Regions from separate parts of the Pelagibius sp. genome, predicted to be linked through region 2. Evidence: riboswitches for the same ligand, from Rfam matches in the RefSeq annotation. Region 2 holds a riboswitch; the other holds the start of a gene.
The links. A riboswitch is a leader RNA that binds a small molecule or an ion and turns the genes downstream of it on or off. The one in region 2 is predicted to bind cobalamin.
Positions count from the first base shown of each region.

Region 1 (7,357 bases), 1.3 Mb from region 2:
GGAGCGGTCAGGCCATCGCACCTGAGGGCCGCCAGGAAGGTCATGGTGCGCCAACGGCCTTGCGGGGCAAAGCCGCGCAGGCGCTTGCCCTTTGGTCCCCAACCGCGCAGCGGCGCCATATTGGTCTTGATCCAGGTCTCATCGATGAAGACGAGGCGCTGGGGATCGAGCCGGCTCTGCCAGGACTTCCAGCGCCATCGCCGCCGGGCGATGTCGACGCGCGTCTGCTCAAGAGCGAACAGCGTTTTTTTGAAGCGCAATCCCTCGCGGCGCAGGAACAGCCAGACCGCATTGTGGGAGACCTTGACCCCGCGCGCGGCCAACTCGTCCTTCAAGCCGTGCAGGGTCAGGTGCGGGGTCTGCTCGATCCGTTCCACGATGAACGCCCGATGCGGCTCCAGAAGCCGACGACGGTGACCGCCAACCTTGCCTGGCGCAACGCTACCCGTCGCCCGATAGCGCTGATGCCACTTCACCACTGAAGACACTGCCACACCGAACCTCTTGGCAACCACACGACAGCTCTCGCCTGCTTGCAGGGCCGCTATCGCGCGCTCACGAAGGTCATTCGAATAGGGTCGCGTCATGCATGCTGGCCTCCTACTCCAGTAGAAAGCTTGAATCACAAATCCGCGCCCCTGGGAACCCACATTCCGATTCAATCAATGCGTGAAACGCTCTAGGCGCATTTTCGACTTACGTCGAAGCGGTTCCAGCCCGCTCCCCCTCCCGGCCACCCAACATCAGTATCCTATGGGTGGTCGGGAGGGGGAGCGGACCGGTGCCGTTAAACCGTGAAAGATATCAGACGGCTAAAAGATCTGCCTTCAGAACCGCCAACAGGATCGAGAGTGTCACCACCGCCAGGGCCGTGGAGATCAGCACGGCGGAGGCCGAGCGGGCGAGATAGATGTTGTACTGCCGGGCCATGATGAAGACGTTGGCGCCGGAGGGAATGGCCGCGGTCAGGATGGCGACCGCAGCAGCCAGCGGCGTCAGGTCGAAGACGTAGAAGGCCATGACCGCCATGATCGCCGGATGGATGAAGAGCTTCATGAAGACGATGGCCAGGGTTTCCTTCAGGTCGCCTGCAATGGTAAAGGCGGTGAGCGTGGCCCCCAGGGCAAAGAGCGCGCAGGGCGCCGCCGCCGCGCCGAGCAGCACCGCGAAACGATCGACCGGCCCCGGCAGCGCAAGGCCGGAAGCGCCGTAGGCGATGCCCGCCACCAGCGCCAGGATGATGGGGTTCACCGCCAGCGCCTTCACCGTGTTGACCGCCAGACTGCGCCAGCCCTGGCCGGCGCCGAGGCCCAGTTCGATCAGCACCGTGATGACCGGGAAAATGACGATGGAGTGAAAGGTGATGATCAGCATCAACTGCACCCCGCCGGCGTCGCCGAGAGCGGTGAAGATCAGCGGAATGCCGAGCAGCACGGTGTTCGAGAAGGTCGATCCCATGCCGAAAAGCGCCCGCTCCGCCAAGTTGGTGCGGAACAGCAGGCCGGAGACGAGAAGCGCCAGCACGAAAGTCACCAAAATCGCGCTCATGTAGGCGCCGACGATGGAAATCTCGATCAGGCCGGGGCCGCGCGCCATGGCTCGGAACAGCAGCGCCGGAATGGCCAGATAAAAAACGAAGGTGTTGAGGCCCTTGATCGCCTCCTCGCTCATCCAGCCCCGGCGGCCGACCACGTAGCCGCAGAGGATCAGGCCGAAGATCGGCAATACCGTTTCGAGAATGCTTTGCATGACGGGAGGGTAACTATCCTTGCAGAAACGCCCGCGGTCCGGCCCGATCCGGCTGGAGCCGGGACCCGCGATGGGTCAAGATAGCAGTCATGGATCCAAAACTCACGGCTTGGCTTATTCTCGGTTTCGGCTATCTGCTGCCCCTCGCCCATGTGGTGCTGTCGCGCCGCGCCGGCAGCTGGCGCCCACCACCGGGCAGCGGTTGCCCCCTCGGTCCGCGGGTCGGCTGGCTGGTCCTCGTCCTGCTGCTGGGCCCAATCGGCTGGCTGCTGTTCTGGCGCAGCCGCCGGCGCATCGGCGCCTGAGGCGGACCGGGGCCTGAGGTGAACCGGGGCCTGAGGTGAACCGGGCAGCGACACAAACCTTGCAGTGATTCCTTTTTTGGCGGAATCTTTCCCCGATGGTTCTGCCGATACGAGCGTAAGGCGGATGAAAAGGGAACACGGTGAGGCGTACCCATCAGGGACCAAGACCGTGGCTGCCCCCGCAACTGTGAGCGGCGAGCGAAACCCGGAATGCCACTGGCCATAGCGGCCGGGAAGGCGGGTGAAGCGATCAACCGCAAGCCAGGAGACCTGCCATCAAAATCCGGCGCTTCCGCGCCAAATCAAAACAAACCGCACGGTGGGTGCGGAAAGGAGCAATCATGCACATCGAACCCGGCGTCGTGGACGGCGCCAAGATCGTCCTCAGCTACGCAACCGCCGCGGCCTCCTTCGGGCTGGCCGCCAAGCTAGCCATGGATACCATCCGCCGCGACGGCGGCGTCGCCGCGCTGGCACTGCGTTCCGTCTTCACGACGGCCTTGGTCTTCTGTTTCTTCGAGCTGCTGCCGCATTATCCGGTCGGCGTGTCAGAGGTCCATTTCATTCTCGGTTCGACCCTCTATCTCATTTTCGGCGCCGGTCCCGCAGCGATCGGCCTGGCGGCGGGCCTGCTGCTTCAGGGCGTGCTTTTCGCCCCTGCGGATCTGCCGCAATACTTCGTCAACATCACCACGCTGATCGTCCCGCTCTGGGCAGTGAGCCTTCTGGCCAAGAAGATCATTCCGTCGCAGACGCCCTACGTCGAGGTGAAGTACTGGCAGGCGCTGGCGCTTTCCACCGCCTATCAGGGCGGCATCGTCGCCTGGGTCGCCTTCTGGGCCTTCTACGGCAGCGGCTTCGGCGCGGCGAACCTCACCGCGGTTGCCTCTTTCAGCGGCGCCTACATGCTGGTGGTCGTGCTGGAACCACTGGCCGATCTTGCCGTACTGGCGGCCGCCAAGACGCTGGCGCCTTTCAGCCAGAACCGTCTGCTCTACAACCGACTGCATCACCCAGCAACCTGATCGGGGCGACCTGACGCCGACCATCGCGCCGCAGCCGGCGACGCCGGGCCCCAGCGCTGGGGCCCGGCAGCGGGCCAGAGCAGAGCGGTCGAACGGTCCTCCCGTCAATCCGGACCGCGAACGGGCAGCACAGCGCCCGGCGTCGGTTTGATGACCCGCTGAATAAACAGGGCCGCGGCGGCCAGGCCGACGCCGATTATGTCGGACAGAATCCCGCCCTCGATCATGAAGAGCGCCGCAAGGAGCAGGGCGAGGCGCAGGAACCAGACGGCGCGCGCACCCAGAAACCACCCCTGTACTCCGGCCGACAGCAGGAAAACGCCGAACACCGCCGTTATCAGCGCCCGCCCGATTTCAAAGGTACCCCCCTCCATCAGGATCGCCGAGTTGTAGAAGAACATGAAGGGTACGATAAAAGCGGCAATGCCGATCTTAAACGAGGCGACCGAGGTCTCCATCGGGTTGGCGCCGGAGATACCGGCGGCGGCATAGGATGCCAGGGCGACCGGCGGCGTTATCGCGGAAACGACCGCGAAGTAGAAGACGAAGAAGTGGGCCGTCAGGGCCGGGATGCCCAGTTCGATCAGTCCGGGTGCCACAACCGATGCGGCCACCGCGTAAGCAGCGGTTGTCGGCATGCCCATGCCGAGCAGGATAGCTATGCACATGGCGAAGAACAACGCCAGGAGCTGCGATGCCTCGGCAAGCCCCAGCAGCAGGTTTGAGAAGCGCGCACCGACGCCGGTCAGAGAGATAACCCCGACGATAATACCGGCGCAGGCGCAGACGGCGATGATCTGCACCGACATGATACCGGCAATCTCGAACGCCTTGGCGATGGAACGCGGCCCCATGCGATAGGGGGTAAGCCAGCTCACCACTGCGGCGGCAGCCGTTGCCAGGGTACCGGCGCGGATAACCGAATAGCCCATGAACAGCGCTGCGATCAGGATGATGATCGGCAGGAAAAGGAAGACACGCCGCATCATCTCGCGCAGCTTCGGCAGCTCGTCGTCGCGCATCCCCCGCATACCGAGCTTCGCCGCCTCGAAATCAACCATGAAGTAGATCGACACGAAGTAGAGGATCGCCGGAATGATCGCCGCGACCGCGATGTCGGTGTAAGGAATACCGGTGATCTCCGCCATGATGAAGGCGCCGGCACCCATGATGGGGGGCATGATCTGTCCGCCGGTGGAGGCCGCAGCCTCGATGGCGCCGGCGGTTTTGCGGTGATAGCCGACCTTCTTCATCAGCGGGATGGTAAGGGAGCCGGTGGCGACCACGTTGCCGGCCGACGTGCCGTTGATCATACCCATCAGGCCGCTGGCAAAGATCGCCACCTTGGCCGGACCGCCACGCGCCCGGCCAGCCGCCGCAAAGGCAAAGTTGACGAAATAGGCGCCGACCTTGGAGGCCTGGAGAAATGCGGCGAAGATGATGAACAGAATGATGTAAGTCGAAGAGACGGCGGTCGTCGGTCCAAGAATGCCGGCGTCGGTGTAAACCTGGCTGAAGAACCGCTGCCAGGTGATCGCCGGCGCACTGAGAAAGCCGGGCAGGTACTGTCCGGTAAAGACGTAAACCAGAAAGATGCCGGCGATGATGACAAGCGCCAGTCCGGCGACACGGCGGGTCAGTTCCATGATCAGGATCGTGCCCGCAACCGCCGCAATAGAGATGCCGATGGGTGCAAAGGGCGTTCCCGTGGAATTGCGCATCAAGGTGCCGTAGATCGCAATCAGGTAGGTCGCCACGGCCACCCCGCAGACCGCCAGAACGATATCCGGAAAGGCAAAGTGGCTGCGCTCGCGCCGGTCGGCCCAGGAGAGCAGCACGGCCCCAACCGTCGACAGCAAAAGCGGTAGGCCGAAGAGCCAGATCTCTTTGAACTTTATCCCTTCATCAATGCCGTTCCACATGACGCCGCCGGCGATATCGACAGCGAAGGACAGCGCCATGGCAAGCGCGAAGAGCGCCGGAAGAATCAGCACATAAGACAGGTAGTCCAGCAACCGGGTTTCGTTCGCAGGGCCGCTGGCGAAGTTCCGCGACGAAAAGAGTATGAAACCAAGACCCAGCGCCCCGGCGATATGCACAATGCGGAAGTTCCAGGTTTCCATAGGGAAGACGGGAAGGAAGGGCAAATCCACCAAACCACCGGTCATGGCGCTGAGAGACAAACCGTTCAAAGCGGCCATGTGGAAGCCTGCATAAACGGCAGCCAAAGCAGCGACGATGAGATGTGCTCGCCCCTCAAACAGTCGCCGGTTACTCTCGACCGGCTCCTCGTCGACCCCTTCGACAGTGATTGGGCTCTCAGTTTCAGTTTGATTCGTCACGGCACCCTCCCCTTTTCTTATCGTTAGTCTGCCAGCACGATTCCAGCATACTAACGTTTATTGCCCGCATAAGGTCACGGCTAAAGAAGAGGGCCGCCTCGCTCAGAGCGAGGCGGCCCATTTTCCGCTACCAGGCAGCCGGCTTAGCCGCCATGGACCATTTCACCGGCGATTGAGGCGCCATTCTCGTTGAACCACTTGGCCGCACCCGGGTGCCATTTCATGACCTCGTTCTTGTCCCAGTTCTCGGGCAGGGTGGAGCGGGCGGCACGGTGGATGGTGACCATCCTGTCGTTGTCGGACATCACCACATCGACCACGGCATAGACAAAGTCTTCCGGCAGGTCGCAGTTGGCAATCGCGAAGTTCCACATGGAGACCGACCGTGCGTCCTTGTTCAAGGTGGTGTAGGTGTCGGCCGCAATGTCAAAGGAGGACACGGGGAAGGTCTCAAGGATTTTTGACTGTTCCTCCGCCGTAAACTCGATGATGTTCACGTCGGTCTGCACTTCAAGCTGGCTGACCGCCGGTACCGGCACGCCGGCGGCAAAGGCAATCACATCAAGCAGGCCGTCCTGAAGCTGGCCGCCCAGATCCGACCAGCCGCCGTTGCGACGGTCGAAGTTGACGCCGAGGGTCTCCATCATACGCGGGAAGTAAGTGTCAGACGTCGAACCCGCGGGGCCGAAACCAATGCGCGCGCCGTCGGGAATGTCCTCGACGGAGGAGATGCCGGACGACGACAGAGCGGTGATCGAAAACGGTGTCTGATACATCGGGAACATGGCACAGGCGTTGGTCATCTGCAGGCCCGGGGCGATCGGGTTCGTACCCTGGATCGACTCCGCCGCAGGACCCATTGTCGTCATGCCGAAGGCCGCGTCGCCGGTGTGAACCAAGGCCATGTTCTGCATGGGGCCGCCCGTGACCTCGCCACCGCCGGAAATGCCCAGCTCTTCCGCGACGAGGTTGGCCCAGCCCGAACCGTAGGCGAAGTACGTCCCGCCTTGCGAGGCCGTACCAACGGTAAAGCTCTCTGGCCAGCCTGCACGGTCCTGGGCAAAGGCCGTCGTTGCAGTGAGGGCCATGGCGACGGCAGCGCCGGTGATTACCGTGAATTTCATTTTCAACTCCCTGTACTGGTTTGCTCGGCCTGTAAGCTGAGCGTTGTGATTGATACAATCGGCTTATGTTTTAGGTTTCCGGCTTCAGAATTCAAGACGAACTGCGTTTGCAGCCGACGTTCTCCCCCAAGTGGAGAAGATGCCAGAACTCGGCAAGCCTCCGGAGACCTTTTCATTCAAGGTGTTTTGAAGAAGGCCGCACAGCCATCATCCCATGACAGTGTTCTGCCCGCGGCGGCGCAGTTGCCTCGCCTCTCTTCCCCGAACTTGCGATGATCGCCCTGCAAGGCTCATCTTTGCGCTCTAGGATGGGATCGGCCCGGCACACACGATCAAGTGGGAAGCCACGGCGCCCGCCATGGCAATCAAACATGTCTTCACTGGTTTCCTCCCGTTTTTTTATCGTGCGCACACCAGAATTCTGCGCTCCGGCATGGCTACGCTGCTGATCGTTTAGCAACAGCCATGCCAATTCTCCTGACTTTCGGCCGTTGTAGACTAAGCTATTGATTAGACTGGCTCGGTAGCGTGCCGAGGTCAATGCGAGACCTTGCCGCCTGTGTCGAGCGCTACCCAGCGCCAGGAAAACATGGGTAGAACCCTACACAGCAAGCGCGAGCCGCCCGGCAACGGTCCGGCGACGGGCCCCCACTGCATCGGCTAGATTCTCAAGAACCCTGACCGAGGTATCCCAGTCGATACAGCCGTCCGTAACCGATTGACCATAGGTCAGCGGCCTTGCATTCAGGTCCTGGCGCCCGGCGACCAGATTGCTTTCGATCAAAAGCCCGGTGATGCGCCCGTCGCCAGCG
Region 1 covers NZ_OZ252224.1:886,973-894,329, reverse strand. The annotation lists gene ACP146_RS04360 (IS630 family transposase) at 1-587, opposite strand, end outside; gene ACP146_RS04355 (AEC family transporter) at 805-1,749, opposite strand; gene ACP146_RS04350 (hypothetical protein) at 1,839-2,054, shown strand; cobalamin riboswitch at 2,134-2,346, shown strand; gene ACP146_RS04345 (energy-coupling factor ABC transporter permease) at 2,396-3,079, shown strand; gene ACP146_RS04340 (TRAP transporter permease) at 3,184-5,421, opposite strand; gene ACP146_RS04335 (TAXI family TRAP transporter solute-binding subunit) at 5,565-6,545, opposite strand; gene ACP146_RS04330 (3-deoxy-7-phosphoheptulonate synthase) at 7,147-7,357, opposite strand, start outside.
Region 1: it holds a riboswitch for cobalamin, as region 2 does, so the genes downstream of both, ACP146_RS04345 (energy-coupling factor ABC transporter permease) here and ACP146_RS10395 (DUF1636 family protein) in region 2, are expected to answer to the same signal.

Region 2 (7,357 bases):
GCGGTGAAAGGTCATGGCGTCCACCGCCACCGTCGCCACGCGCCCTGCAGCAAAGGTTCCGGCCGTGATCCCGCCGGCAATATCCATCTGCGACAAGACCCAGCCGCCGAAGATATCGCCGCTGGGATTGGCGTCGGCCGGCATCGCCAGCGTACGGGTGGCGAGCGCGCCGCGCGGTTGGCCGGCCGGTCCGGATGTCTCAGACGTCATAGCGTTTGGGCATGGACAAGTCCCCTCTCCACAACTAGATATCGGGGACCAACATAAGGTACCATACCGTATAGTGCGATTCTTTTGCCAAGCGGCCGTCCCCCGGGCAGCGGCAGGATCGTCGCCTACTTAAACCTTTCAAGAACAGTTCTTCAGTCAGAATACGGGCCAAGATGGCAGACCTCTTTCAATCGACATCGAAGAAATCACCGGACAACTATTCCGCCAAGGATATCGAAGTCCTGGAGGGGCTGGAGCCGGTCCGCCGGCGACCGGGCATGTACATCGGGGGCAGCGATGAGCGGGCGATGCACCACCTGGTCGCCGAGGTGCTGGACAACGCCATGGACGAGGCCGTCGCCGGCCACGCCAGCCGCATCGAACTGGAACTGCACGAAGGCAACGTAGTGGTGGTCGCCGACAACGGGCGCGGCATCCCGGTCGACCCCCACCCCAAGTTCAAGCCCAAGTCGGCCCTGGAAGTGATCCTGACGACGCTGCACTCCGGTGCAAAATTCTCCCAAAAGGCCTATGAGACCTCCGGCGGCCTGCACGGGGTCGGCCTCTCCGTCGTGAACGCTCTGGCGGACGAGTTGATCATTCAGGTCGCCCGCGACAAGAAGCTCTACGAACAGACCTACAACAAGGGCAAGCCCAAGACCAAGCTGTCCAAGGGCAAACCGGTCAACAACCGGCGCGGCACCACGATCCTGTTCCATCCCGACCCGACGATCTTCGGTGAGGAAGCAGCCTTCCGGCCGGCGCAGCTCTATCGCATGGCGCGCTCCAAGGCCTACCTCTATCGCGGCGTGGAAATCCGCTGGGCCTGCGACAAGAAGCTGCTGTCGAAGGGCGACGAGGTGCCGGAGAACGACACCCTGCACTTCCCCAATGGTCTTTCCGACTATCTCGCTGCGACCCTGGGCAAACGCAAGACCCTGACGCCCGACCCCTTTGAGGGCGAGGCCAAGCTGCCCGACGGCCAAGGCCGGGTCGAGTGGGCAATCACCTGGCCCGCCGACGAGAACGGCTTCCTCAATTCCTACTGCAACACCGTGGCGACACCCGAAGGGGGCAGCCATGAAGCCGGCCTGCGCTCCGGCCTGTTAAAGAGTCTGAAGGCCTACGGCGAGATGACCGGCAACAAGAAGACCGGCCAGGTCACCTCGGACGATGCCCTGGGCGGCGCCAGCGCCATGTTGTCGCTGTTCATCCGCGACCCACAGTTTCAGGGCCAGACCAAGGAGAAGCTGGCAACGGCAGCCGCGACGAAGCTGGTGGAAACCTCCATCAAGGACCACTTCGACCACTGGCTCTCCGGCCACCCGGAACGCGCGCGCATGCTGCTGGAGCGTTTCGTCGAGCGCGCCGAAGAGCGCCTGCGCCGGCGTCAGGAAAAGGAACAGAACCGCAAGTCGGCGACGCGCAAGCTGCGCCTGCCGGGCAAGCTGTCGGATTGCAGCCGCAACCGCTCGGAGGGAACGGAGGTTTTTCTGGTCGAGGGCGATTCCGCTGGCGGCTCGGCAAAGCAGGCACGCGCCCGCGAGACCCAGGCCGTGCTGCCCCTGCGCGGCAAGATCCTGAACGTGGCCAGCGCCTCGGCCGACAAGCTGAAGTCCAACCAGGAAATCGCCGACATTACCCAGGCACTGGGGTGCGGCACCCGCGGCAACTTCGATATCGACAAGCTGCGCTACGAGCGCGTCGTCATCATGACCGATGCCGATGTCGATGGCGCCCACATCGCCTCTTTGCTGATCACCTTCTTCTACCGCGAGATGCCCGGCCTCATCGAAAGCGGCCGCCTCTATCTGGCCCAACCGCCGCTCTATCGCCTGACCCAGGGCAGCGAAAGCGTCTATGCCATGGACGACGCGGACAAAGACGAGCTTATGAAGTCCCACTTCAAGGGCCGCGGTAAGATCGACGTCAGCCGCTTCAAGGGCCTGGGCGAGATGCCGGCGCGGCAACTCAAGGAAACCACCATGGACCCGGCCAAGCGCACCCTGCTGCGGGTGACCATCGCCGCCGAAGGCGACAAGAGCCCGGCGGCGGAGGAGAAGAAGGCGGCGGATATGATCGAGCGCCTGATGGGCCGCAAGCCCGAGGCCCGCTTCGCCTTCATTCAGGAGAACGCCCGCTTCGTCGAAGAGATCGACGTCTGAACCGCTAGCGTCATTGGCGCGGTCGGGGAGCGCCATAGCGGAACACTTGCCGGTAACCCGTCAATTTGATTGCAACGGCACGCAAACTATCCCAAAGTGCGAGCCGATGGTTCTGCCGATACGAACGTAAGGCGGATGAAAAGGGAACACGGTGAGGCGTACCCATCAGGGACCAAGACCGTGGCTGCCCCCGCAACTGTAAGCGGTGAGCGAGCACCTGACAGAGCCACTGATCCGACGGGTCGGGAAGGCGGGTGCAAAGCGACGAGCCGCGAGCCAGGAGACCTGCCATCGCCACAGTCTAAACCGGGACGGGGTGTTTCCGAGGGATGGAATGGCACGCACTGTTTGCTCTGCCGGTTGTTCCGCAGTTCTCGTCCGAACGCAAAGACCAGAACTGGCCATGACAACCCCTTCCGAGCCCGCCGACCGCAGCCATCGTATCGTCGTCTGCACAACCTGCCGACATCCGAAGACCGGAGAGAATTCCGGCGACGATCTGATCGGGAGCTTGCGGACCGCTGTCGGAACCGCGGCTGGTGACGGCGTATCGCAGAGTTTTTCGGTTATCGGCATTGCCTGTATGGCCGGCTGCGACCGCCCCGCTACTGTCGCCTTTCAGGGCGACGGCAAGGCAACCTACCTGTTTGGCGATATCGAGCCGAGCGACACAGAGGCGCTTGTCGCTTTCGCGCGGCTCTATAAGACTTCCGCCAACGGCTGGACCCGCTGTGACGAGCGGCCTGCCGCCCTCGCCACAAAAACGCTGGCCAGGGTGCCCGCGCTGAACAGCCTCACCAGTATCGATGGAGAGATCGCGCCATGACGGACTCGTGCGGCAATCCAGCCGTGCTTGAAGCCAGCGGGCTCACCTACCGGGCCGGCGCCGGCAACGCCCTTGTGGTGGATGCAAGTGCCACCGTCCGGGCCGGTGATATGGTGGCCATCGCAGGCCCCAACGGCGCGGGCAAGTCGACTCTGCTGCGCATGCTGGCCGGCCTGCTGGCCCCGACAAAGGGCTCGCTTCACCTCTGCGGCAGACCTTTCAAAGACTACACACCGCTGCAGCGCGCCCGCAGGATTGCCTATGTCGGTCAACTGGACGAACCGGATCGTCGGCTGAGCGTCTACGATTACGTTGCCCTTGGCCGCATCCCGCACAGGACAAAAGCCTCACGCGCGGAAAATGAACACGCAATCGAAGAAGCAATCGCAGAGCTTCGGCTTGCTGGCAAGGAATCGAGCCCTCTCGGACAGATCTCAGGCGGCGAACTGCAACGCGCCTCGGTGGCGCGTGCGCTATGCCAGAAACCGGACATCCTGTTTCTGGACGAACCCACCAACCACTTGGATCCGAAGGCCAAGGGGACGCTCTTGTCCCTTCTTTTCGCCCGCGGCATCACCAGTCTGTGTGTGCTGCACGAACTGGCGCTGATCCCCAAGCTTGCCAGCCACACGCTTCTCATGAACCGCGGCCGTGTGGTGGCCGCCGGGCGCACCGCAGACGTACTGACCGCGCAAGCGGTGCACCAGGTCTTCGGTGTCGATTTCTTGCATCTGGCCCATCCGACGGAGGACCGCGTGGTTTCCGTCCTGGATATCCCCGTCAGCAACAATCATTCCGCCTCAAATTGAAGGAAGTTCGTTCGATGAAGTACCTCTTGCCTACCCTGTTCAGCCTCGCAGTCGCGGGCACGGCCCAGGCCTTTCCGGTGACGGTGGACAACTGCGGAGAACCTCTGACTTTCGAGAAGGCACCAGAGCGCATGGTCGTCCACGACATCAATATGTCCGAGATGGCCTTTGCGCTCGGCCTTCAGGACCGGATGGTCGGCGTGACTGGAATCTCGGGCTGGTACAAAACAAGCCCGGAGTTCGAGATCAAGAGGGGCACTATCCCCGAACTGGCACCCAAGTACCCGACGGTCGAAACGCTGGTCGCGGCGGCCCCGGACGCTTTCTTTGCCGGCTGGTACTATGGGATGAAGCCCGGCGGGGACGTCACCCCCGACACGCTTGCCCCCCACGGCATCAAGACCCTGATCCTCTCTGAAAGCTGCATCCACCTGAAGAAATCCCAACCACCGGCCTCCATGGATCTGCTCTACAAAGACGTTCTGCGTCTGGGCGCCGTCTTCGGCAAGCGCGCCGAAGCCGAAGCGCTGGTGGAGGGCTGGCAAGCCCAGCTTGCGGACATCACGGCCAAGATTGGTGATGCGAAGGGAACCCGGGTGTTCCTGTTCGACTCAGGTGAGGACAAACCCTTCACTGCAGGCAAGTACGCCCTTGTCAACGCGATGATCGAAGCTGCCGGCGGCGTCAACGTCACCGGCGACATGGAAACGAGTTGGGGACGGTCGTCGTGGGAAGCCGTCGCCGCGTCAAATCCCCAGTTTCTGATTTTGCTCGACTATCAGCAGGGTACCGGCGCCCAGGGCCTTCTCGACTGGCTGCGGTCCCATCCGGCCATGAAGGAAACCGATGCGGTCAAGGCCGAACGCTTCGTTGCGCTTCGCTATGAGGAACTGACGCCCGGCCCTGCAAACATCGCCGCCATCGCCAAGATTGCAGAAGCGATGAATCCCAAAGCCTTCTGATCGGCCTGTGATCCGCCTCTCCTTCACAGCGGCGGCGGGAGTGGCGGGGCTTGTGGCCCTGGCACTGCTGTCCGTCGGCTGGGGCGCCACCCCCATCCCTGTCGCGGATCTCCTTGCTGCCTTCGCACGGGCACTCGGCTTGGCGGAAGGAGCCGGGACCACGCCGGTCGACCGTATCGTTATTGACCTGCGAACACCGCGTGCCCTGCTTGCAATCTTGGTCGGCGGCGGTCTCGGGATGGTTGGTTGCCTGCTGCAAACCGTCACGCGCAACGATCTGGCGGACCCGTTTCTCTTCGGTCTTTCGTCCGGCGCCGCGGCCGGCGCGGTCTTTGTCATTACCGTCACCGGCGACCGGCTCGGTATCTGGACCCTGCCGCTTGCGGCCTTCTGCGGGGGCATGCTGGCGGCGCTGATCGTTCTCGCGTTGGTCCGGCGTATGGGCTTTCAGGGGCCGGAAAAGCTTGTGCTCGCCGGCCTGGCGGTCTCTTTTCTTTTCACAGCCGCAACCAACTACATGGTCTTTGCCGGCGATCAGCGCGCCGCTCACTCGGTCCTGTTCTGGAGCCTCGGCGGACTCGGCCTGGCACGCTGGGAAAACCTGCCCCTTGTCCTCTTTGGTTTTGCCGCGCTCCTGGTCTTCGCTGTGGCGCGTCACCGTCATCTGGACGCACTTTTGGGCGGTGAGTTGACGGCAAACAGCCTGGGCGTAAACGCAAACAGCTTTCGCCTGCAAGTCTTTCTCGCCGCAGCCTTCTCGACAGCCATCTTTGTCTCGGTAACCGGTGTGATCGGCTTCGTCGGGCTGATGGTGCCGCACATGGCGCGGGCTTTGGTCGGGCCGCTGCACCGCGCCAGCCTTGTGCTCAGCGCGCTCTTTGGCGCCTTGCTGCTTTTGGCCAGCGATCTCGCCTCACGCGTGCTGCTTGCCCCTCAAGAGCTCCCGATCGGGATCGTCACCGCGTCGATCGGCGCAAGCTTCATCGTGGTACTGCTGCTCCAGCGCCGCCTCGGCTGAACGAGGCGGTTGACCTGCTCCGGCCGCCGCTGGCGGCAGCAGCAGGCGTTTTACAGCGCCAACTTGGTCCAGAAGGTCCGAACCGCCTCTGTAGCGTCGACATCGGACTCGTAGACCCCGAGGCAGCGGCGGTCGCGACGGCCATCGGCATCGATCAGATAGAAGCCGACAGACCAGGTATCCGCCTTGTTGCGTTCAACAGCCAGGGTCGCTCGAACCGGTGTTTCGAGAGCAATTTCCATTGTTTCGTCGTCCTAAAGACCTGCGCAAAGTCCGCTCATCTAGAACACCGGGAATCACACGTTCGGGGAGACTGAATGGTCTGCACGACGGCTTCGGCAATCAAATGCGGCGGCAGCAAGCACATGCGCCAGACGGCGGCTTTCGTCAAGACGCCCGGCTCGCTTCTTCATCACGTCTGTTATGCATCTTTCGCATGGAACAGACGGCGGCTGCGACCGTCGCTCAGCCTCAAGAGCCAAGCCAGCGCCGCAGCGCGGCGGTGACGGCCTCCGGCCTTTCGAGGGTAGCGAGATGACCGCAGTCTTCCACCACCATCAATTCCGAATTGGGAATGGCGGCAGCCATGTCTTCATGTTCAGAAAGCGGGGTCAGGACATCCTGGCGGCCGCAGAGGATCAGCGTCGGCACGGCGATGCCTGCCAGGGTCTCGAAGTGATCCCGCCGGGTCATGATGGCGCGCTGCTGGGAGATAAAGGCGTCCTTCCCCACCCGCTCGGCCATGCCGGTGACGATGGCGGTGAGCACTTCATCTTCCAAACGGTCTTCATGAATGAAAAGCGGCAGCAACCTTGGGGTGACGCCCTTGAACTGGCCTTTCTCGGCCAGTTCGATCAGGCCGCGGCGGCGCGAGGTCTGTTCCGCGCTGTCGCCCCGGGCCTTGGTGTCGATCAGGGCCAGCCTATCAACCCGTTCCGGGGCCCGGGCCATCAACTCCAGCGCGACATAGCCGCCCATGGAAAGACCGGCCAAGGAGAAGCGCTCCGGCATCGCCGCCAGCACCGTGTCGACCATGGCCGTGGCCGAGTCCTGGGTCGTGAAATCGGCAACCCAGCAATCGGCAAGGTCGGAAAGTGCGGCGATCTGCGGCTGCCAAAGGGCTGCGTCACAGAGCAGACCCGGCAGCAGCGCAAGGGGAAGCTTGTCGGCCATGATGTCTTTCTTGTCTCTCGTTTCCAGGAATTGTTTGGCGTTCAGCCGTTCGCACAACGGGAGGTCTGAAATCGGGCGATAGCGGCATCGGCGGTTACCATACCGGCACCGGCCGCGGCCATACGGTTGATCGCTACCTCTTTGTTGAAGGGGTCCCGCGAGGCAACAGCGTCGGTCACGAGGCTGACCGCCAC
Region 2 covers NZ_OZ252224.1:2,169,282-2,176,638, reverse strand. The annotation lists gene ACP146_RS10405 (acyl-CoA thioesterase) at 1-210, opposite strand, end outside; gene parE (DNA topoisomerase IV subunit B) at 384-2,375, shown strand; cobalamin riboswitch at 2,466-2,682, shown strand; gene ACP146_RS10395 (DUF1636 family protein) at 2,779-3,201, shown strand; gene ACP146_RS10390 (ABC transporter ATP-binding protein) at 3,198-4,010, shown strand; gene ACP146_RS10385 (ABC transporter substrate-binding protein) at 4,025-4,972, shown strand; gene ACP146_RS10380 (FecCD family ABC transporter permease) at 5,013-5,990, shown strand; gene ACP146_RS10375 (hypothetical protein) at 6,041-6,232, opposite strand; gene ACP146_RS10370 (alpha/beta fold hydrolase) at 6,462-7,163, opposite strand; gene ACP146_RS10365 (isochorismatase family protein) at 7,205-7,357, opposite strand, start outside.